One region of the Acidovorax sp. GW821-FHT09A11 genome, then DNA from elsewhere that is predicted to be linked to it. Evidence: predicted binding sites of a transcription regulator. Region 1 holds the regulator's gene; each other region holds the start of a gene.
The links. The regulator sigma-54, encoded in region 1, starts transcription at its own class of promoters, with help from an activator protein. The targets are predictions, from matches to a motif close to TGGCANGNAANCTGCTTT.

Region 1 (5,288 bases):
TCATGACGATGGTGAGGATACGCGCTCGGAAAGTGCGTGTGAATCCGGCGTGCCGGCACGGGCCAGCAGCAACTGGCGGATGGAGTCCGGGATCGGCGCCACCTTGCGGCCGGCCTTGCCGATGAAAACGATGCCGATCTTGCCGCGCGCCACCTCGCGGCCCGAGGTCTTCTCGGTCATGCAAAAGACCAGGTCGAACCCATAGCGGTTGAAGTCCGCAGGCGCCATCTCCACGCGCATGGTCTCGCCGTGGAACCCCTCGGACTTGTACTGCGCCACGATGTCTCCGACCACGATGGACAGCCCGCCCACGTCGGCCTCGGGGTAGCCGAGTGACTGGAAAAACCGCACCCGGGCCTCGGACACGAGGCTCAGCAGCTGCGCGTTGTCCAGGTGCCCGCCCTGGTTGACGTGGCTGATGTAGATCTGCATTTCGGTGGCGAAACCGAAGTGCGCGGGAAGGTCGAAGACGATGCGGGCCATGGACGGGGTGGCGAAGTGAGAGGGAAAGACGGCAACGGAGCGGAAAAACGGGCCACCAGGCGCATGCGCCGTGCACGCGCTCGCAAGGCGCCTACAGCGCCTTGCGCAGATTCGCCGGCGCGATCTTGAGCGCCTCGCGGTACTTGGCGACGGTGCGGCGCGCGCACTCGATGCCCTGCTCCTTGAGCATCTCGGCGATCTGGCTGTCGGACAGCGGCTTGGTCGGGCTCTCGGCGGCCACGAACTGCTTGATGAGGGCGCGCACGGCGGTGCTCGACGCATTGCCGCCGGTCTCGGTGCCCAGGCCCGAGCCGAAGAAGTACTTGAGCTCGTAGGTGCCGATGGGCGTGGCCATGTACTTGGCCGTGGTCACGCGGCTGATGGTGGACTCGTGCAGGCCCAGCTCGTCGGCGATGTCGCGCAGCACCAGCGGGCGCATGGCGAGTTCGCCGTGGGTGAAGAAGTTCTTCTGCCGCTCCACGATGGCGCGCGAGACGCGCAGGATGGTGTCAAAGCGCTGCTGGATGTTCTTGATGAACCAGCGCGCCTCCTGCAGGCGCTGCTGCATGCCCTGGTGGCCCTCGCCGCCCTTGTGGCCGCGCAGGGCGCCGGCATAGATGTCGTGCACGCGCAGGCGCGGCATCACGTCGGGGTTGAGCTGCACGATGAAGTTGTGCTGCCCGTCGCGGCCATTGGCGCGCCCGGCCTTGCGCACGATCACGTCGGGGATGATGATGTTGCGCTCCACGTCGGCGAAGCGGCGCCCCGGGCGCGGCTCCAGCCGGGCGATCAGCGCCATGGCGGCGCGGGTGCGCTCCTCGCTGTCGCCGCAGGCCTGCGTGAGGCGGCGCACGTCGCGCCGCGCCAGCATCTCCAGCGGCTGCTGGCACACGCGCAGCGCGGTCTGCACGGTGTCGGGGTCGATGTCGCTGTCCTCGTCGGCGGCCAGCGCCTTGAGCTGCAGCGTCAGGCACTCGGCCAGGCCGCGCGCGCCCACGCCCACGGGCTCCAGGCTCTGCAGCAGCCGCTGTGCCACGGTGAAGCGGTGCACCAGTTCCTCGATCTGCTCCAGGTCGTCGGGCCCGGCCAGGCTGATGGCCAGCTCTTCGAGCGGATCCTCCAGGTAGCCGTCGTCGTTGAGCGATTCGATCAGGAAGCGCAGCGCGGCGCGGTCGATCTCGGACAGGCGCAGCGCCAGCGCCTGTCGGTGCAAAAAGGCGGTCAGCGATTCGTGCGTGCGGGCCAGCTCGGTGGCGTCGGCCTCGTCGCCTTCGGCGTCGTTGCGGTTGCGGGCGGGGGCGTCGCCGCCCCACTCGGCGTCGTTGGGCGCCATCTCCACCGTGCCGTCGCCGCTCCAGTCGGGCTCGTCGGCGCCCGCGCTCGGAGTTTCAGCATCATTTTGAGCCTCAGCGCTGGTACTGCTTGCGCTGGTAGCTCCTGAAAAAATAGCATCATCCGCGCTGTAGTCGTCGGCCTGGGCCGGCGTATCGGCGGCTTCCAGGCCAAACTCCTCGCGCGGCGCCTCGTCGGCGTTGCGTTCGAGGAACGGGTTTTCGTCAAGCATCTGCTCGACTTCCTGCGAGAGTTCCAGCGTGGACAACTGCAGCAGCCGGATGGACTGCTGAAGCTGGGGGGTCAATGCAAGATGCTGCGAGACGCGCAGCGAGAGTCCAGGTTTCATTGATTGAGCGCCGCCGGGCCGCCCCAAGGCGCGAACGCCCCCTCGGGGGGCAGCGAACCACGCGCAGCGGGGAGCGTGGGGGTACCGTACCGCGCCGCCGGGCCGCCCCAAGGCGCGAACGCCCCCTCGGGGGGCAGCGAACCACGCGCAGCGGGGAGCGTGGGGGCACCGTACCGCGCCGCCGGGCCGCCCCAAGGCGCGAAGGCCCCCTCGGGGGGCAGCGCAGTACACGAAGTGACAAGCGTGGAGGCCATGTCTACATGCGGAAATGTTCGCCCAGGTACACCCGGCGCACTTCGGCGTTGTCCACGATCTCGGACGGCGTGCCCTGGGCCAGCACCTGGCCATCGCTGATGATGAAGGCGTGGTCGCAGATGCCCAGCGTCTCGCGCACGTTGTGGTCGGTGATGAGCACGCCGATGCCGCGCGCCTTGAGAAAACCGATGATGCGCTGGATCTCGATCACGGCGATGGGGTCGATGCCCGCAAAGGGCTCGTCCAGCAGGATGAAGCGCGGCTGCGTGGCCAGCGCGCGGGCGATCTCGACGCGGCGGCGCTCGCCGCCCGACAGGGCCATGGCGGGCGAGGCCCGCAGGTGGTCCACGCGCAGCTCCTGGAGCAAGGCCGTGAGACGCTCTTCGATGGCCTCGCGCGACAGCGGCTTGCCGTCGTCGTCCGCGCGCTGCAGCTCCAGCACCGCGCGCACGTTCTCTTCGACCGTGAGCTTGCGGAAGATGGAGGCTTCCTGCGGCAGGTAGGACAGCCCCAGCCGCGAGCGGCGGTGGATGGGCATGTGGGCCACCGAATGGCCGTCGATGCGGATGTCGCCCGCGTCGCTGCGCACCAGGCCCACGATCATGTAGAACGAGGTGGTCTTGCCCGCGCCGTTGGGCCCCAGCAGGCCCACGACCTCGCCCTTTTGCACGACCAGCGACACATCCTTGACGACCTTGCGGCTGCCATACGACTTGGCCAGGTGCTGCACCTCCAGGCGGCTGCCCGCCTGGGTGTCAGGACCGGGGCTGACGGGCTGCGCGCTCACTTGGAGCCGCCGCCAAGGCTGTTGCTGGGGCGCAGCACCGGCGCCGATGCCGGGGGCGCGGCCTCCGGCGCGGCGGTACCGGCGGGCGGGTCCTTGGGCGCGAGCACCGCCCGCACCCGGCTGCCGGGCGCGGGCGCATCGCCCGCCGCATTGGTCGCGGGGGTGCGCTTGCCGTCCACGGTGAACACATCGGTGAGGTTGTTGTAGACGATCACGGCGCCGGTGATCTCGTCGCTGAGGACCGCCCCGCGGTAGCGGCGCAGTTCGGCGCGGGTGATGAAGCGCACGTTGTCGGCCTTGCCGTCGTACTCGATGACTTCGCTCTCGCCTTCGATGAACTCGTCCGGCGCGCCGGCCACGGTATCGCGCTTCTGGCGGAAGAAGGCCCGCTTGCCCGCCTCGGCCGTGACCACGCCGTACTGGTAGCCGTCGGCGTCCTGGCGCACGTCCAGCCGCGCGCCGCGCAGCACGATGGAGCCCTTGGTCATGACCACGCGGCCCGAGAACACGCTGGTCTGCTTGAGCTCATCGTGTCGCAAGGCGTCGGCCTCGATGTTCATGGGCTTGGCGCGGTCGGCCTTTTCGGCGTGCGCCGCGCCCAGATGGCAGGCCAGGGCGACAAGCAGGAGGTGGGGGAGGATGCGGTAGTTCATAGGGCACGAATCTTGCAGGTCATTGTAGCCACCCCACGGCGCGCGCCATGAAAAAAGCCCGCATCCGCGGGCTTCTTCTTGGGACATCCGAGGCCGTCGGCGCTTGGAAGCCGACGCCTGCACCCGTGGAGCCGGCGCTGCCGGGCCGCCGGGTGCGTTCCCCTTGGCAGGAAGGCGGCTCACGAGGGCCACGCTTCCTTCAAGGAGGCGTCACCCCTTTTTCGCCGTGGCGGCCAGGTGCTCCACCACCTGCAGCACGTTCTGCATGTTGCCGGCCATGGTGCCATCGGTGTAGTACTTGCCGGCCACGCCCATGGAAGGCACGCCTTCCACGCCATACGCGTCCTGCAGCTGCGACGCACGGCGCACCTGGTTGGACACGGTGAAGGAGCCGTAGACCTCCTTGAACTTGGCGGCATCGACCCCCTGCTGGGTCACCCAGGCCAGGATTTCGTCGTCCTTGGCCAGCTTCTGCTTTTCCACATGGATGGCGCGGAACACCTTGGCGTGCAGCGCGTCGAGCTTGCCCATGCCTTCGAGCGTGTAGTAGAGCTTTTGCTGCGGCACGAAGCTGGCATTGAAGGCCACGGGCATGCGGCGGATGCTCATGTCCTTGGGGGCGCTCTTCACCCATGCGTCGAGCGTGGGCTCGAAGGCGTGGCAGTGGGGGCAGCTGTACCAGAAGAATTCGATCACATCGACCTTGCCGGCGGGCGCATCGGGCGCCACGGGCTTGTCCAGCCGCTTGAAGTCCTTGCCCTCCTTGAACTGGCGGGCCTGGGCCAGCGCGGGGGTGGCCACTGGCAGCGTCAGGGCGGAAGCGGCAACCGCCGAGGCGGCGGACAAAGAAAACTCACGGCGTTTCATGGCAAAGACTCTCCTGGTTCTGGTCTGGGGGATGTGAGCCATGCCCCCGCAAAAAGTTCAGCTCCCGCTGCGCGGCAGTTCAGCGCTGCACCCGCACCAGGGCCGATTCCACCCCGGCGCCGTCGAGCTTTTCCTTGAGCTGCTCGGCATCATCGCGCTTGGTGAACGGGCCCACGCGCACGCGGAACACGGCCCGCCCATTTTGCTCGCGCTCGCTCACCCGGGCCTCCCAGCCCAGCATGGCCAGCTTGGCGCGCTGGGCATCCGCATCGGCCTGGGTGCGGAATGCCCCGGCCTGCACGAAGTAGTCGAACGGGTCCAGGTTGCCCTTGGCGGCGGCCTTGGCGACGGCCAGATCGCCCAGCGGATCGGCGCCGGGCTTGCTTTCGGCCTTGGCCGCCTCGGGCTTGCTGGCAACCGGCTTGGGCGCGGAGGCGGCCGCCCGCACCTCGGGCGCCGCCGCGGAGGCGGGCGCGGAAGCCGCCGCCACCGCCGGCGCGGGGGGACGCGCGGGGTTCTTGCCGTACAGCGGAGAGTTCGGGTCCCAGTTCTTGTTCTTCTG
Region 2 (5,288 bases), on a different contig from region 1:
GGTGACCATGACCACGGTGCTCTGCGTGCGCGCCACGATCTCCAGCAGCTCGTCCTGCAGCTTGGCGCGGGTCAGGGCATCGAGCGCGCCGAAGGGCTCGTCCATCAACAGCACCTGGGGTTCCATGCTCAGCGCACGGGCGATGCCCACGCGCTGCTTCATGCCGCCCGAGATCTCGCCGGGGCGCTTTTGCCCGGCGTGCGTGAGGCCCACCAGCGCCAGCGCCGCATCGGTGCGGGCCCTGAGCTGGGCCTTCGTTTCCTTGCCGCCAAACACGCGTTCCACGGCGAGGTAGATGTTGTCAAAGCAGGTGAGCCAGGGCAGCAGCGAGTGGTTCTGGAACACCACGGCGCGCTCCGGCCCCGGGCCCCTGATCTCCTTGTTGGCGCACAGCAGTGCGCCGTTGGTGGGCGTGGTCAGCCCCGCGATCAGGTTCAGCAGCGTGGACTTGCCGCAGCCCGAGTGGCCGATCAGCGCGACGAACTCGCCCTTGGCGATCGTGAGGTTGATGTCGCGCAGCGCCGGGAACAGGCCCTTGGCGGTCTTGAAGGTCTGCTCCACGCCATGGACTTCGATGAACTTGGTGGTGAGAGAGGTGTGCATGAGGAACTCCGGGTTGTTTCGAGGACCGCCGCGGCACCGGCTTGGCCGGGCCACTGGGGGGGCACCTGAGGGGATGACGCGCCGCAGGCGCGGCTCAGGGGTGGGTCAGGTTTTGACCTCTTCGAAGGTGAACGCAGTGGCCAGCTTGATGAGCGCGAACTCCAGCACCAGCCCGACGATGCCGATCACGAAGATCGCGATGATGATGTTCTTGACGTTGAGGTTGTTCCACTCGTCCCACACCCAGAACCCGATGCCCACGCCGCCAGTCAGCATCTCGGCCGCCACGATCACGAGCCACGCGGTGCCCACGGCCAGGCGCACGCCGGTCAGCATGTAGGGCAGCACGGCGGGGAAGAGGATCTTGGTGGCGATCTTCCACTCCGACAGGTTGAGCACGCGGGCCACGTTCATGTAGTCCTGCGGCACACGCTGCACGCCCACGGCGGTGTTGATGATCATGGGCCAGATGGAGCAGATGAAGATCGTCCAGATGGCGGCCGGGTTGGCACCCTTGAACACCAGGAGGCCGATCGGTAGCCAGGCCAATGGAGACACCGGGCGCAGCAGGCTGATGAGCGGGTTGAACATGCGCGACAGGAAGTTGAAGCGCCCGATCACGAAGCCCGCCGGAATGCCCACCAGCGCCGCCATGCCAAAGCCCACGGCCACGCGTTCGAGCGACATCAGCACGTTCCAGCCCACGCCCTGGTCGTTGGGACCGTTGCGGTAGAACGGGTTGCTGAAGATTTCCAGCGCCTGCTTCCAGGTTTCCACCGGGCCGGGAATGCTGTTGCCCGTGGTGGCTGACACCACGGCCCACAGACCCACCAGCAAGCCCAGGCCACACAGCGGCGGCAGCACCGCCATCCAGAAGCCGCGCGACAGCGCCGCCCAGTCGCGACCGGCGGGGGCTGCAGGTGCCGTGGGCGCAGGGCTTGCCACCATTGCCGTTTTTGACTGCTTTTGGCTTCTGGCGCTTGCGGGCGAAGCGCTGCTAGCTACATTATTCATAGCGTTCTGTGCAACCACGGGGGCTGCATCCAGCGGGGAGTGAAAGACGGCACTGACCATGGTGTTCTCCTGTGCAGGGTGGACGGGGCAGGGCGCTTACGCCTTGATCTTGAAGCTGTCGGCGTACTTGGCGGGGTCCTTGCCGTCCCACACCACGCCGTCCATGAACTTGCTCGTACGCATTTCGCTCTTGGGCAGCGGCGTCTTGGAAGCGGCGGCCGCCTGCTTGTAGACGTCGATGCGGTTCACGGCCTTGGCCACGTTCAGGTAGTCGGGGTGGTCCTTGACCAGGCCCCAGCGCTTGTGCTGCGTGAGGAACCACATGCCGTCCGTGAGGTAGGGGAAGTTCACCGTGCCCTCGTTGAAGAACTTCATGTGGTTGGGGTCGTCCCAGGTCTTGCCCATGCCGTCCTGGTAGCGGCCCAGGATGCGCTGGTTGATGGCATCGACGCCCGTGTTCACGTAGGCCTTGCCGGCAATGGTCTCGGCCATCTTGTTCTTGTTGGCCAGGCCTTCGTCGATCCACTTGCTGGCCTCCAGGATGGCGGCCGTCACGGCACGGGCCGTGTTGGGGTACTTCTGCACGAATTCGGACGTGGTGCCCAGCACCTTCTCGGGGTGGTCCTTCCAGATGTCCTGCGTGGTCGTGGCCGTCACGCCGATGCCGTCCATGATGGCGCGGTGGTTCCAGGGCTCGCCCACGCAGAAGCCGTCCATGTTGCCCACGCGCATGTTGGCCACCATCTGTGGCGGGGGCACGGTGATGACCTTGGCATCCTTCATCGGGTTGATGCCGTTGGCCGCCAGCCAGTAGTACAGCCACATGGCGTGCGTGCCGGTGGGGAAGGTCTGTGCGAAGGTGTACTCGCGCTTCTCGCTGGCCATCAGCTTGGCCAGGCCCGCGCCATTGACGGCGCCCTTGTCGGCGAGCTTCTTGGACAGCGTGATGGCCTGCCCGTTGTGGTTCAGGTTCATCAGCACGGCCATGTCCTTCTTGGGCCCGGCCAGGCCCAGGTGCACGCCGTAGACCAGGCCGTACAGCACGTGGGCGAAGTCGAGTTCGCCGTTGACCAGCTTGTCGCGCACACCGGCCCAGGAGGCTTCCTTGGTGGGGATGATGGTCACGCCGTACTTCTTGTCGATGCCGAGCACCGAGGCCATCACCACGCTGGCGCAGTCGGTCAGCGGGATGAAGCCGATCTTGACTTCCTTCTTCTCCGGCGCGTCCGAGCCCTGGGCGTGCACCAGCGCACGCAGCGCGGGGCTGACGCCGACGGCGCCCACGGTGGCGGCCTGCAGCACGGTGCGGCGGTTGAGGCTGGTTTTGAGCAGATCGGTCATGGGGCACTTCCTCATAGCGTTGAAAACAAAAAAGGCGTCCTCCCGAGCAGCCTGCATACATGCAGCACCGGTCGGTGAGGGACGCCTCTGTCCATGGCGATACCCGATGAAGGGCTCGCCCAGCACCGGCCCGCCTTTGGGCCCGTGCTGTGTGGGGGTGAGACCGCCATTGGTCTCGCAGGGGTTAATGCAAGTGGCGTGCCAGGCCTTGCCGCACGGGCTCCGCATCAGTTCGGCGCATGGTTTGCTATTGAATTAATAGCTGCTTGCGCAAATGGATCAAGCGCTGGGGGCCTTTTTGACCTGCAAACGCGCGGAGGTGGTGCGCGCGGTGAATGCCGCACTGCCTTTGTGCGGCGCACCATCCGGGAGAAGCCGGTGGACCTGGGCGTGGCCCAGGCCGGGGATGCCGGGCAAGGACCGCTCCACAGCGAGGGGATCGTCCCCTTTCCCGAGCCGGGCAGCGATTCGAGAGGAGGGGCCAGGGGCCGAGGCTCCAAGACTGCCCGCGCAGTCTGGACGTCCCCAGGAGCGGGCGGCCTCTGGCGGCTGCACCGATGCGCGCAGCGCCTCAGGAGGACCTGCTTACCCGAGCAGGTCCATCACGTCGAGCATGCGCTGGGCCACATCCACGAGCTTGAGGCCCTTGTCCATGGCGGTCTTGCGCAGTTTCTCGTACGCGGCCTGCTCGGTCAGGCCCTGGCGCTGCATGAGCAGGCCCTTGGCGCGGTCGATGGTCTTGCGGTCCTTGAGCTCGGTCTTGGCATCGGCGAGCTCGGCGCGCAGCGCCTGCTCGTGCTGGAAGCGCGCCATCGCCACGTCCAGGATGGGGCGGATGCGCTGGGGCGCGAGGCCGGCCACGATGTAGGCCGACACGCCCGCGGCCACCGCGTCCTTGACGTGCGAGGTGTCCTCGTCGTTGGTGAACATCACGATGGGGCGGCGTTCGTCGCGCGTGGCCACCACCACGTGTTCCAGCGCGTCGCGGGCCTCGCTCTCGGCGTCCACGATGATCAGGTCGGGCTGCAGCTGGGCGATCCGCTCGCTCAGGAACACATCCGCGGGCAGCGTGGCGATCAGGTTGAAATTGTTCTCCAGCAGCCCGATGCGCAGCGCCCGCGAACGCTCCGCCTGCAGCACGGCGTGTTCGTCGTCGGGGTCGGCAATGGCCAGGTCCGGGGCCACCACCACGATGCGCAGAGACTCGTTCATACCCCGGAGCATAAGCAATTTTTACGCCACAAATTGGTGCGCCGAAGCGGTGCGCCCCGGGCAGGCGCCCGGTTCCGGCAAGGGCCTTGCCTTGCAGGGTCTGAAACTTGCTAATAGTTTGCCGATTGGCAGGGCATACCCGATAGCGCCTTTCCTCCGTCGTCGCATATACATCTGGTCACATTGACATATTGATGAGGATTCCGCATGAACAAGCATATTGACCGGCGCCGTTTCGCCGCCGGGCTGGCCTTGACCACCGCCGCGTCCATGGCGCTGCTGCTCCTGTCCGGGTGCGGCAAGGTGCCCGACACCATCAAGATCGGCGTGGCGCAGCCCTTGAGCGGCCCCCTGGGCGCCCTCGGGCAGGACTTGCTCAATGGCGTGAACCTGGCCGTGGCCGAACTGAACAAGGGCGGCTACACCGTGGACGGCAAGCGGGTGACGCTGGAGGTGGTGGCGGTGGACGACAAGGCCGACGCGGCCACCGGCAAGACGGTGGCCCAACAGCTGGTGGATGCCGGCGTGGTGGCCGTCATCGGGCACCTGAATTCGGGCGTGAGCATCGAGACCGCGCCCATCTACGCGGCCAAGGACATCGCGCAGATCGCCATCTCCACCAACCCCAAGTTCACGCAGCTGGGTTTTTCCACCACCTTCCGCATGGTGGGCAACGACACGCTGCAGGCGCGCGCCATCGGCTCGTTTGCCGCCACCCAGCTGGGCGCCGCGCGCTATGCCGCGCTGGACGATGGCACGCCCTACGGCAAGGGCCTGGCCGACGGGGCCGCCGCGCAGCTCAAGGCCGAGAAGAAAGAGGTGGTGGTGCGCAAGTCCTTCGACGACAAGACCACGGCATTCGACGAACTGGCCGGCGAACTCAAGGCCGCGAAGGTGGAGGTGATCGTCTCCACCCTCAATGACTTCCAGGCGCTGGCGCTGCTGGAAGCACTGCGCAAGGTGGGGCACACCAAGGTGAGCCTGCTGGGCGGCGACACCATCAAGACCACCGACATGACCAAGGGGGCCGGCATCGTCGAGGGCGTCTATGCCACCTCGCCCGTGCTGGAAGCCAAGGAGTTTTCCACGGGCAAGCCCTTCCTGGAAAAGTACATCGA
Region 3 (5,288 bases), on a different contig from region 1:
CCGAGAGCCAATGTCTGGGCGGCTGGCAGAGGCTTTAGACTTGCTCGAGCGATGCTGACAACGCGCCTGGCTTGCCAGTACTGCGCAATGGCCAGGGGTAATTCATAAGGGAAGGCGCGAGGGAGATCTGCGTCAGATCCGATTTCCCGATCACCTTCAATAAAGAGACTGGCAATTTGATTGGATTTAGTTTGTGGTGTTGATGGACCCCAATTTTTGCCAAAAAATACATATGGAGTCAAGAGTAGCAGCGAGCAAACAATAAATATCTTAACCCGATGCCGCAAATCCCATCGCCAGCCGTTTCTATTTTTGAGGTAAAAAAGGATTGCTCCACAAATACCATTCCAAAACAGAAAGAGGGGGAATGATATCGGTGGAATCGAGCTAGCGAAATTCATCAGCTCTCCAGGACTGCTTGCTAAAGCGATCCCCACCAGGTTGCTGGTAATTGGCGCATCGCCTAGCCATCTTGTGGCAATCGATATCGGCATCCACCAGAGGAAAAGACACCACCCTGCCAACCAGGCCTGCCATGGTCGGGAAAAAAGGCTAAGGAAAATCGATGCCAAAATTATGCATTTGATAAGTCGTTCTTGCAGATCGACAATGTAGGCCGTGGGATAAATTGATTTTTCCCAAGGAATGGTATTCGGGATGTTCAGCACAATGACTATGCCAAGAAATACCCACCATGCATAAGTCGATTGACTACTTTTTTTAAGTGGTTTGAGCACGGTCTTGATCGCTCAATTTAGAAGCCGCCTGCATTTGCATAGCCGATGATCTTCGCTTCGGCATCCAGGAGAACAATCCAGTCATCTAGCGATTTTGAGCTTACTAGCGGCAGATAGTAAACATCATGGAGGGGATGCAGAGTCTTTTTCACTGCGGTGTCAATAGCAGCCTGTGAGGCTGGGGAGGAACTTGACCGCAACTCTGCCAGTTTTCGAAAGCGTTGCTTGATCTTGGGTTTGCTGCTTTCATAGGATTGCCACCAATCAGGACGAGCGCTTGGCTCCACTCCTTGGATTGACATTTCGATGCTCTTGATGGCTTCTTCTCCATCCTCGGGTTCTCGGGTACCCATCGGTACCGGCCCAAGCCAAGACAGCGCCTGACCTTGTTGCCGCAGGGTCTTCTGATCGATCTGCGCAGCGGATACCACCACAAATCTGTCGATCTCAAATGCTAGAACTACGGGGCGTGCTTCGCTGATGGCGTGCAGCCCGTACGCCAATGCAGCCAGTTGAATGGTGGCGATCAGGCACAGGTCGAGCAGCAATTCTCGTCGTGATTTTTTTGGATTGAAAACAACGGCCGTCAGCAAGGGGCCGCAGACCACGTCCGCACTGACCAGTATCCAGAAGAGATGCTGCCCGCCGGCCACATCACGATAAGGAAATGCAAACCACACGCCCAAGACGATGGCAGCCACGATTGCGGCAACCACCATGCTCAGTCCCAAATGAATGAGGAACGCCTTGATGGCGACGCGTAGACGGGAGCGGGTGATCATGAGATTGGTTTTCAAAAAAGAAAAAGCCCATCTACGATGGGCCTTGTTGGTCAATAAATCCTCCGCAAGCAGAGGAAATATTTAACTCTTGCAATTATCGGCACTGGGCAGGCGCGAACTTTGCAAGAACTGTACCGGCTGCATCCACCGTGATGCCGCGGCTCGTGGCAGAACTGGAGGTGGTGGCGGAGCAGCCCCAATCCAGAGAACCCGAACGCCCGGCCGAAACAGCAGCAAAAGCGGTTTCACCGGCTCCAGCCGAACCAGAGCGAATCCATGGGGTCAGGGTGATAGTGACGTTGGCAGCGTTGAGGCCGACCTGTGTGTCATGGTAGGTAATCGTGATCATGGGGTTTGCCGTCTGTGGGTCGCCCGCATTGGCTGGTGCGCCCGCGAACAAGATGCTGTTCACAAACTTCGAGTTGGCACCGGTGCTGCCAGCTTGAAGATTCCAGGTCCGCGTCACATTACCCATGTCAATGAGGGATGAAACACCCTCAGAAGCCAAAGTGGCCTTCATGGGTTCAACGAGGCCCAAGCCTTCCGTGATACGCGTGCGCACGGTGTAGTCCTGATAAGCAGGCAGCGCCACGGCAGCCAAAATACCAATAATGGCCACCACGATCATCAGTTCGATCAGGGTGAACCCCTTTTGTGCAAAACGCTTCATACATTTCTCCTTGGAGTAGGGTGAGAACGGCACCCGCAGAGGATGCCTACGGGTTGCGTTGAGATCAGCAGCTTTCGTGCCAGCGCGATTTCGCGGTATCGGCTTGCAAAAATGGCAACCAGGCGCGCTCAAAGGTCAGCCCATTGTCAAGTGGGCGAAATTTGGTCTAGGCGCGACAATTTTGTAATGCAAAAGTGTTGCGCATGTTCACACATACAGTACCGGCACAGTTTGTAGGTCGATGATTCGAAACGCCCCTTGCTCCAGCGCGTTGACCTCGCACATGATGAGTCCGCTTTCCTGGGGCTTGGCGTGTGTGATGTAGATGGGGAAGTGGGCTTGTGGCGTCAGGGCGAGAAGCTCTTGTGCCAGGGTGTTGGGGGATAGGTGCTGGCTTTTGCGCGCCAGCGCCTGCTCGCGGTTGCTGAAGGCGGTTTCGATGAACAGGGCCGCCACCCCTCCCCTGGATTGATGCAGGGCATTCACTCGGTCCCAGAAGCCTGGCGTCTGCCCTTCGGTGTCGCCGCTGTACACCCACCAGCCGGTCGCGCCGCGTACGGCGTAGCCCACGGCTGGTACGCTGTGGCGGGCGGGGAGCACTTCGAGCGTGGTGCCCGCCACGTTCAGCAGGTCGCCAATGGCCAGGGGCTGTAGTCGCAGGAACGGTGTCTTCGCGGTCGGGATGCGGGTGAAATCCGGCCAGATGACGTTGTTGAAGATGTGCTGGCGCAGCGCGTTCAGGGTCTCGGGCAACGCGTACACTTCAACGGGACGGGTGCGTCGGGAAGAGACGGCGTCCAGCATGAGCGGCAGCGCGGCGATATGGTCCAAGTGAGAATGGGTCAGGAACACATGGTCTATAGCCTGCATCTCGTCCAGTGTGAGGTCGCCCACACCCGTGCCTGCATCCACAAGGATGTGCTTGCCTAGCAGGAAGGATGTGGTGCGGCAGCCCTGGGCGATGGCACCCGAGCAGCCAAGCACGCGAACTTGCAAAGGAGCGGAGGGGTTATTTGCTGTCAAAGTTGGTGGTGCCGTCCCAATGGGAATCGTAGGGTAACACTGCTCTACTCTCGACGCGCTGGGCATATAGGGCGTGCAGCGTTGCATTGCACTCTGGCTGCGCAGCCAGATGCTGAAGCAGTTCCTGGCATTCGGCCCAGTTTTGGGCGCGATAGGCGACCAGTAGTTGCTCCCAGAGAGTCTTGGGCGCCTGCGCCCCATGGCTCCACGGGGAGTAGATGCCGACGGCTTGCGCCTTGCCCTTGACCCGCACGAGGTCTAATTCCTGCCAATTGTGATTTGTGGCTTGGGCGCGGGTGGTTTCACTGGCCACGATTTCGATGCCGTAGGTTTTCGACAGGCCCTCCAGGCGCGACCCCAGGTTCACTGCGTCACCGATCACGGTGTAACTGCGGCGGATGTCCGAGCCCATATCCCCCACGCACATCATGCCGGTGTTCAGCCCGATGCCAATGCCAATGAGCGGCAGGCCGCGAGCCTTGTGCTCTTGGTTAATCTGCCGCACGGCTTCCGTTATTCCGAGTGCGGCAGTGACCGCCAGATCCGCGTGGTCGGGCGTGTGCACCGGAGCCCCCCAGAAGGCCATGACGCAGTCGCCCATGTATTTGTCGATCGTGCCGCGCTGGCTGCGGATGGTCTGTGTCAAGCGGCTGAACACATCGTTGAGCAAAGCCTGGAGCTGCAGCGGCTCCATGGTTTCAGACATGGCGGTGAAGCCGCGCATATCGCAGAACATGACGGTCAGCTCCTGGTTGCTGGCCTGCATGCTGTATTTGTCGGGCTGCTTGATCATCTCGTCCACCAGTTCCGGCGGCACATACGTGCCAAACAGCGCAGCCAGTTCCCGCTTGGAGCGGCTTTCCACAAAGTAGCCGTAGACCATGTTCAGGGCGAATGCGAACACCGCCATCACCACCACGGTAGCCAATGGCATGGCCAGGCCATGGGCGAGGTAGAGCCAGAGATTGAGCACGGCAAGGACTGAGACGGTCCCAAGGCTGAGCAAGACCGCGGAGGTCGCCGAAAGCGCTGGCAGCGCCCCCGCCAGCAAAAGGCCTGCGATGAGCAGCTGCACGGCATCAAAGCCCACGGCGTAGTCTGGCCGCACGATGCTTTTCCCGTCCAGAAAGGCCGAGAGCATGTTGGCGTGCGTCTCCACGCCTGGGTAGGTGCGGCCCACCGGGGTCACGCGCAGGTCCAGCAATCCTGGTGTAGTTGAGCCCACCAGCACCAGCTGGTTTTGCAGGTTGTGGGGTGGGAGTTTGCCCTCCAGGACATCGGAGGCGGAAATATACCGAAAGGACCCTCCACCGACATCCCCCGGGCCGCGAAAGGGGATGAGGGTTGCGAGCTGGGCGTCCACGGGCAATGCCAGCGCGCGGCCATCCTGGCGCAGCACGACGCTCTGCAGCGTGTCGTATCCGCCTTCAGGGAGGAGGCTGGCAAAGCCGGGGTGCACTTCCGGCATGCCAAGCACCGTGCGAAACATCGCCAGCGCGAGGGATTCGTAGTACTTCCCCTGGTGCTCCGCAAGCAGGGGGAGGGAGCGGACGACGCCATCGTCATCGGTGATGGAGTTGAAAAAGCCTGCGGTGGGCACGGCGCTGGCGAGTTCTTCGATATTGCTGCCATAACCGCCCCAGGAAGTAGCTTTCAGCGGCAGCCCGCGCAGTCGATCCGGGGGGAGCGCTGGCGCGGGCAACACGCCTTTTGTCCTTCCGTCCCGGTCGCTGGTGAGGTAGTAGCCCAGAACCGCCGGCCGCCCCTGGAGCGACCGGGCGAAGAGCGCGTCATAGTCGAGCGCCGGGGCCAGGCGCGCGAGTTGTTCCTTGAACCCTGCCTGGGCCCGCAAGGGGCCCCGGGCCAGCTGCTCGAGGCTGGAGAGTCCCGAGCTTCCGTCGGCCTCCGCAAAGAGGACGTCGAAACCCACGACCGCCACCTGCTGGCGCTCGAACAATTCACGGCTCAGGGTGGCGAGCTTGTCCCGCCCCCAGGGCCAATGCCCCACCCGCTCCAGGCTTTTCTCGTCGATGTCGACGATGACGATGCGCTCGTCCAGCGTGCGCGGCATGGTGG
Region 4 (5,288 bases), on a different contig from region 1:
TCAACATCGGCATGGTGGCCGACGTGGGCACGCTGCAGCGCCTGCCCAAGCTCATCCCGCTGGGCGTGGTGAAAGAACTGGCCTACACCGGCCGCCGCCTGGGCGCCGCCAGGGCCCTGGGCCACGGGCTGGTCAACGAGGTGTTCGACACGCAGGAGGCCATGCTGGCCGCCGCCCTGCAATGCGCCCAGGAGATCGCCTCCAAGCCCCCCGTCGCCATCTGGGGCACCAAGCAGGCCGTGAACTACGCGCGCGACCACAGCGTGGAAGACAGCCTGCGCCAGATGGGCTGGCTGCAGGGCGCCATCTGGAGCAACCAGCACGTGCGCGAGTCGGTCACGGCCATGAAGCAAAAGCGCGCGGGCGACTTCCCGGCCCTGGCGCCGCTGGTACGGTTCAGCGAACTGGGCTGAGAGCGCCGCGCCGCAAGACCGGCGCGAAAAATCAAAATTGATAGCTGCCCGCGCTGACAGGACAACCGGCAGAGGCCTTTTCGGCGCGCGGCGATCGCGTCTGGGGCTATCATGTGGCGAACACGGGCAACCCCCTGCCCGCCCCTGCCCCGAGGACGCCGCCATGACATTGCCCAGTCTGACCCCGCCCACCTACGACGACGTGGCCGCCGCCGCGCACCGGCTCAAGGGCATCGCGCACCGCACGCCGGTGCTGCGCTCCACCACCGCCGACGAAATGCTGGGCGCCCAGCTCTTCTTCAAATGCGAGAACCTGCAGCGCACGGGCGCGTTCAAGTTCCGCGGCGCCTTCAACACGCTCGCCCAGTTCACCGACGAGCAGCGCGAACGCGGCGTGCTGGCTTTCTCGGCCGGCAACCATGCGCAGGCGATCGCGCTGTCGGCCCGCCTGCTGGACATGCCCGTCGCCATCGTCATGCCCGAAGACGCGCCCGCCTCCAAGATGGCGGCCACGCGCGCCTATGGAGCCCAGGTCGTCACCTACGACCGCTACACCGAGGACCGCGAGGCCATCAGCCGCCGCCTGGCGCTGGAGCGCGGCATGACGCTGGTGCCTCCGTTCGACCATCCCCACGTCATCGCGGGCCAGGGCACCGCGGCGCTGGAGCTTTTTGAAGAAGTGCCCGACCTCGACTACCTGTTCGTGTGCGTGGGCGGCGGGGGCCTGCTGGCAGGCAGCCTGCTGGCCGCGGGCGCCCTGGCACCGCGCTGCCGCGTGATCGGCGTGGAGCCCGAAAACGGCAACGACGGCCAGCAGTCGCTGCGGGCGGGGCAGATCGTGCGCATCCCGACGCCGCACACCATCGCCGATGGCGCGCAGACCCAGGCGCTGGGCGAGCTCACCTTTCCCATCATCCGCGAGCGGGTGGAAGACATCCTGAGCGTGAGCGACGCCCAGCTCATGCAGTCCCTGCGCTTCTTCGCGGAGCGCATGAAGATCGTGGTGGAGCCCACGGGCGCCCTTGCCTATGCGGGCGCGCACGCGTTCTCGGGTGTCGATGACGGCGGCAAGCTGCTGCAGGGCGAACGGGTGGGCGTCATCATCAGCGGCGGCAATGTGGACCTGGCGCGCTATGCGCGGTTCCTGTCGGATTAGACTCACCCATGCGCCGCGCCGCCGCCAGCCCCAGAGGGCGACGCCAGCGGCCCGCCACGGCCAGCCACACGGCAGCACGGCAGCACGGCAGCACGGCAGCCCGCAACCCTGACAGTGCCTGCCGCCAGCGCCTCTGTCAGGTAAAAATGCAGGCGCGCCTCTTTCCATCCCCCAAAACACAGGCCCAGCCATGAGCAACGTCACCGTCATCAACCACCCCCTCGTCCAGCACAAGCTCACGCTGATGCGCAAGAAGGACGCCAGCACCAACAGCTTTCGCCGCCTGCTGGGCGAGCTCAGCACGCTCATGGCGTACGAAGTCACGCGCGACATGCCCCTGCAGGAGGTGCAGATCGAAACCCCGCTGGAGACCATGACCGGCCAGGTGATCGACGGCAAGAAGCTGGTACTGGTCTCGATCCTGCGCGCGGGCAACGGCTTCCTCGACGGCATGCTCAACGTGGTGCCCGGCGCCCGCGTGGGCCACATCGGGCTGTACCGCGACCCGGCCACGCTGCAGCCGGTGGAGTACTACTTCAAGATGCCGTCCGAAATGGACGAGCGCGACATCATCGTGGTGGACCCCATGCTGGCCACCGGCAACTCGGCCGCCGCCTGCGTGGACCGCCTGAAAAAGCTCAACCCCCGCTCCATCAAGTTCGTGTGCCTGCTGGCCGCCCCCGAAGGCGTGGCCACGCTGCAGAAGGCCCACCCCGACGTGCCGATCTTCACCGCCGCCATCGACCGCGAACTGAACGACCACGGCTACATCCTGCCGGGGCTGGGGGATGCGGGGGACCGGATCTTCGGCACCAAGTAGGCGCACGGCACGCCATCGCGAACCAGCCACCGCGGGGCCAGGCCCTCCGGTGGTTTTTTTGGCGCGTCATTTTTTTACCAACTGGTGGCTTTCCTCTGGCAGACTTGCCTCCGGCCTCGTGCCACCGGGCGGCTGCCCATTGGCGCGCTCCTTGCTTGGCTGCTGACACCCATTCCTCCTTGTTTGCCTGTCTGAAGGACCCCACCATGACCACTCGCCGCATCTTCACCGGACGCCTGCTCTGCACTTCCATGGCCCTTTCGGCCGCCATGGGCCTGGCGCCCTCTCTGGCCCACGCGCAGTCCAAGCTCAAGGTCGCGGCGATCTACACGGTGCCCTACGAGCAGCAGTGGGTGAGCCGCATCCACAAGGCCCTGAAGGCCGCCGAAGCGCGCGGCGAGATCGAATACAAGGCCAGCGAGAACGTCTCCAACGCCGACTACGAGCGCGTGATGCGCGAGTACGCCACCGGCGGCAACCAGCTCATCGTGGGCGAGGCCTTCGCGGTGGAGACCGCCGCCCGCAAGGTGGCCAAGGACTTCCCCAAGACCTCGTTCCTGCTGGGCTCCTCGGGCAAGCCGCAGGCGCCCAATTTCAGCGTGTTCGACAACTACATCCAGGAGCCCGCCTACCTGTCCGGCATGGTCGCGGGCGGCATGACCAAGACGAACAAGATCGGCATGGTCGGCGGCTTCCCCATTCCCGAGGTCAACCGCCTGATGCACGCCTTCATGGCCGGCGCGAAGGAGACCAACCCCAAGGTCGAGTTCACCATCACCTTCATCAACAGCTGGTTCGACCCGCCCAAGGCCAAGGAAGCCACCTTCGCCATGATCGACAAGGGCGCCGACGTGCTCTATGCCGAGCGCTTTGGCGTGTCCGACGCGGCCAAGGAGAAGGGCAAGCTGGCCATCGGCAACGTGATCAACACCCAGGACAAGTACCCCGACACCGTGGTCGCCTCCGCGCTGTGGCACATGGAGCCCAGCATCGAACGCGCCCTCAAGCTGGTCAAGGACGGCAAGTTCACGGCCGAGGACTACGGCCCCTACTCGATGATGAAGCACAAGGGCTCTGAATTGGCGCCGCTGGGCACGTTCGAGAAGAAGGTGCCCGCCGACATCGTGGCCAAGGTCAAGGCCAAGGAGGCCGACATCCTGGCCGGCAAGTTCAGCGTGAAGGTGGACGACAGCCAGCCCAAGTCCACGGCCAGGTAGGCACCCCGGCGCGCGGGCACCGGCTGCGCTGTGGCCTGCGCCGCCGTGCGCTGCGCTGTACGATTTTTCCTTTTCTTCTTTTTCCCGACAAGGAACGCCATGCCCGCACCGCTTTCCCACCGCCCCGAGACAACCGCCCTGGCCGCGCGGTGCATGCGCCTGCTGGGCGCCCTGGCCCTGGCCACGCTGGTGGCGGGATGCGCCGCGGTCGCGCCGGGCCAGGCGGCACGGCTGGACAGCACGCCGCGCATCGCCGTCATCTCGGCCTTTGCACCCGAGCTGACGGTGCTGCTGCCGCAGGTGCAGCAGCCCGCCAGGCACAGCGTCAACGGCGTGGAATTCACCACCGGCACGCTCTCGGGCAAGCCCGTGGTGGTGTTCCTGTCGGGCATCAGCATGACCAACGCGGCCATGAACACGCAATTGGTGCTGGACCGCTTCAACGTGAGCCACATCGTCTTTTCCGGCATCGCCGGCGGCGTGAACCCCGGCCTGCACATTGGGGACGTGACCGTGCCCGCGCAGTGGGGCCAGTACATGGAATGGCTGATGGCGCGTGAAGACCAGCCCGGCCAGTACAGCGCCCCCGCGTGGATGAAAAGCGAGCTGACGATGCCCGCCTTCGGCATGATGCATCCGCGCCCGGTCGAGGTGAGGTCGGCGGCCAAGCCCGGCATCACCAAACAGTTCTGGTTTGAGGCGGACCCCCAAATGCTGGCCACCGCGCGCGGCCTGCAGGACGTGGGCCTGGCGCATTGCCTGGCCAGCACCTGCCTGAAACAGCGCCCGCAGCTCGTGGTGGGCGGCAACGGCGTGTCGGGCCAGGCCTTCGTGGACAACAAGGCTTTCCGCGAGTACGCGTTCAAGACCTTCGAGGCCAATGTGCTCGACATGGAGACCGCCGCCACCGCCATGGTGGCCCACAGCAACGGCGTGCCCTACATCGCCTTTCGCTCGCTGAGCGATCTGGCCGGTGGTGGCGAAGGCGAGAATGAAATGGGCACCTTCATGGGCCTGGCGGCGGCCAACTCCGCCAAGGTGCTGCAGGCCTTTCTCTCGAACTGGAAATGACGGACCCCTCCGGCCCCGTCCTGCGCCTGCAGGGCATCACCAAACGCTTCGGCAAGCTGGTGGCCAACGACGGCATCAGCCTTGCGCTGCAGCGCGGCGAGGTGCTGGCACTGCTGGGGGAGAACGGGGCGGGCAAGTCCACGCTGATGTCCATCCTGTTCGGCCACTACGTGGCCGACGCGGGCCACATCGAGGTCTTCGGCCAGCCGCTGCCGCCCGGCCAGCCACGCGCGGCGCTGGCGGCGGGCATCGGCATGGTGCACCAGCATTTCACCCTGGCCGACAACCTCACGGTGCTGGACAACGTGCTGCTGGGCACCGAACCCTTGTGGCAGCCCTTCTCACGGCGCGCGGGTGCGCGCGAGCGCCTGCTGGCGGTGTCCCGCCAGTTCGGCCTGCCCGTGCGGCCCGAGGCGCTGGTGGGCGGCCTCTCGGTCGGCGAGCGCCAGCGCGTGGAGATCCTCAAGGCGCTGTACCGGGGCGCGCGCATCCTCATCCTGGACGAGCCCACCGCCGTGCTCACGCCGCAGGAAAGCGAAGCGCTGTTCGACACGCTCGCGCAGATGGTGGTGCAGGGCCTGTCCATCATCTTCATCAGCCACAAGCTGGCC

Region 2: a site for sigma-54 is predicted at 3,145-3,162, ahead of AC07PV_RS07370 (CmpA/NrtA family ABC transporter substrate-binding protein). Genes of this name have one in related genera too.
Region 3: a site for sigma-54 is predicted at 2,254-2,271, ahead of AC07PV_RS22545 (pilin). Genes of this name have one in related genera too.
Region 4: a site for sigma-54 is predicted at 2,530-2,547, ahead of AC07PV_RS01765 (BMP family protein). Genes of this name have one in related genera too.

What each region holds. Positions count from the first base shown of each region.
Region 1 covers NZ_JBWKPS010000007.1:219,742-225,029, forward strand. The annotation lists gene AC07PV_RS18990 (THUMP domain-containing class I SAM-dependent RNA methyltransferase) at 1-4, opposite strand, end outside; gene AC07PV_RS18995 (acyl-CoA thioesterase) at 1-483, opposite strand; gene AC07PV_RS19000 (RNA polymerase factor sigma-54) at 575-2,164, opposite strand; gene lptB (LPS export ABC transporter ATP-binding protein) at 2,421-3,206, opposite strand; gene lptA (lipopolysaccharide transport periplasmic protein LptA) at 3,203-3,859, opposite strand; gene AC07PV_RS19015 (thiol:disulfide interchange protein DsbA/DsbL) at 4,070-4,726, opposite strand; gene AC07PV_RS19020 (SPOR domain-containing protein) at 4,806-5,288, opposite strand, start outside.
Region 2 covers NZ_JBWKPS010000002.1:707,326-712,613, reverse strand. The annotation lists gene AC07PV_RS07380 (ABC transporter ATP-binding protein) at 1-603, opposite strand, end outside; gene ntrB (nitrate ABC transporter permease) at 709-1,677, opposite strand; gene AC07PV_RS07370 (CmpA/NrtA family ABC transporter substrate-binding protein) at 1,714-2,958, opposite strand; gene AC07PV_RS07365 (ANTAR domain-containing response regulator) at 3,544-4,170, opposite strand; gene AC07PV_RS07360 (branched-chain amino acid ABC transporter substrate-binding protein) at 4,378-5,288, shown strand, end outside.
Region 3 covers NZ_JBWKPS010000012.1:99,138-104,425, forward strand. The annotation lists gene AC07PV_RS22535 (phosphoethanolamine transferase) at 1-737, opposite strand, end outside; gene tfpZ (TfpX/TfpZ family type IV pilin accessory protein) at 755-1,519, opposite strand; gene AC07PV_RS22545 (pilin) at 1,614-2,189, opposite strand; gene AC07PV_RS22550 (3',5'-cyclic-nucleotide phosphodiesterase) at 2,397-3,185, opposite strand; gene AC07PV_RS22555 (CHASE2 domain-containing protein) at 3,199-5,288, opposite strand, start outside.
Region 4 covers NZ_JBWKPS010000001.1:376,625-381,912, reverse strand. The annotation lists gene AC07PV_RS01780 (enoyl-CoA hydratase-related protein) at 1-413, shown strand, start outside; gene AC07PV_RS01775 (threo-3-hydroxy-L-aspartate ammonia-lyase) at 577-1,569, shown strand; gene upp (uracil phosphoribosyltransferase) at 1,760-2,389, shown strand; gene AC07PV_RS01765 (BMP family protein) at 2,596-3,606, shown strand; gene AC07PV_RS01760 (5'-methylthioadenosine/S-adenosylhomocysteine nucleosidase) at 3,706-4,677, shown strand; gene AC07PV_RS01755 (ABC transporter ATP-binding protein) at 4,674-5,288, shown strand, end outside.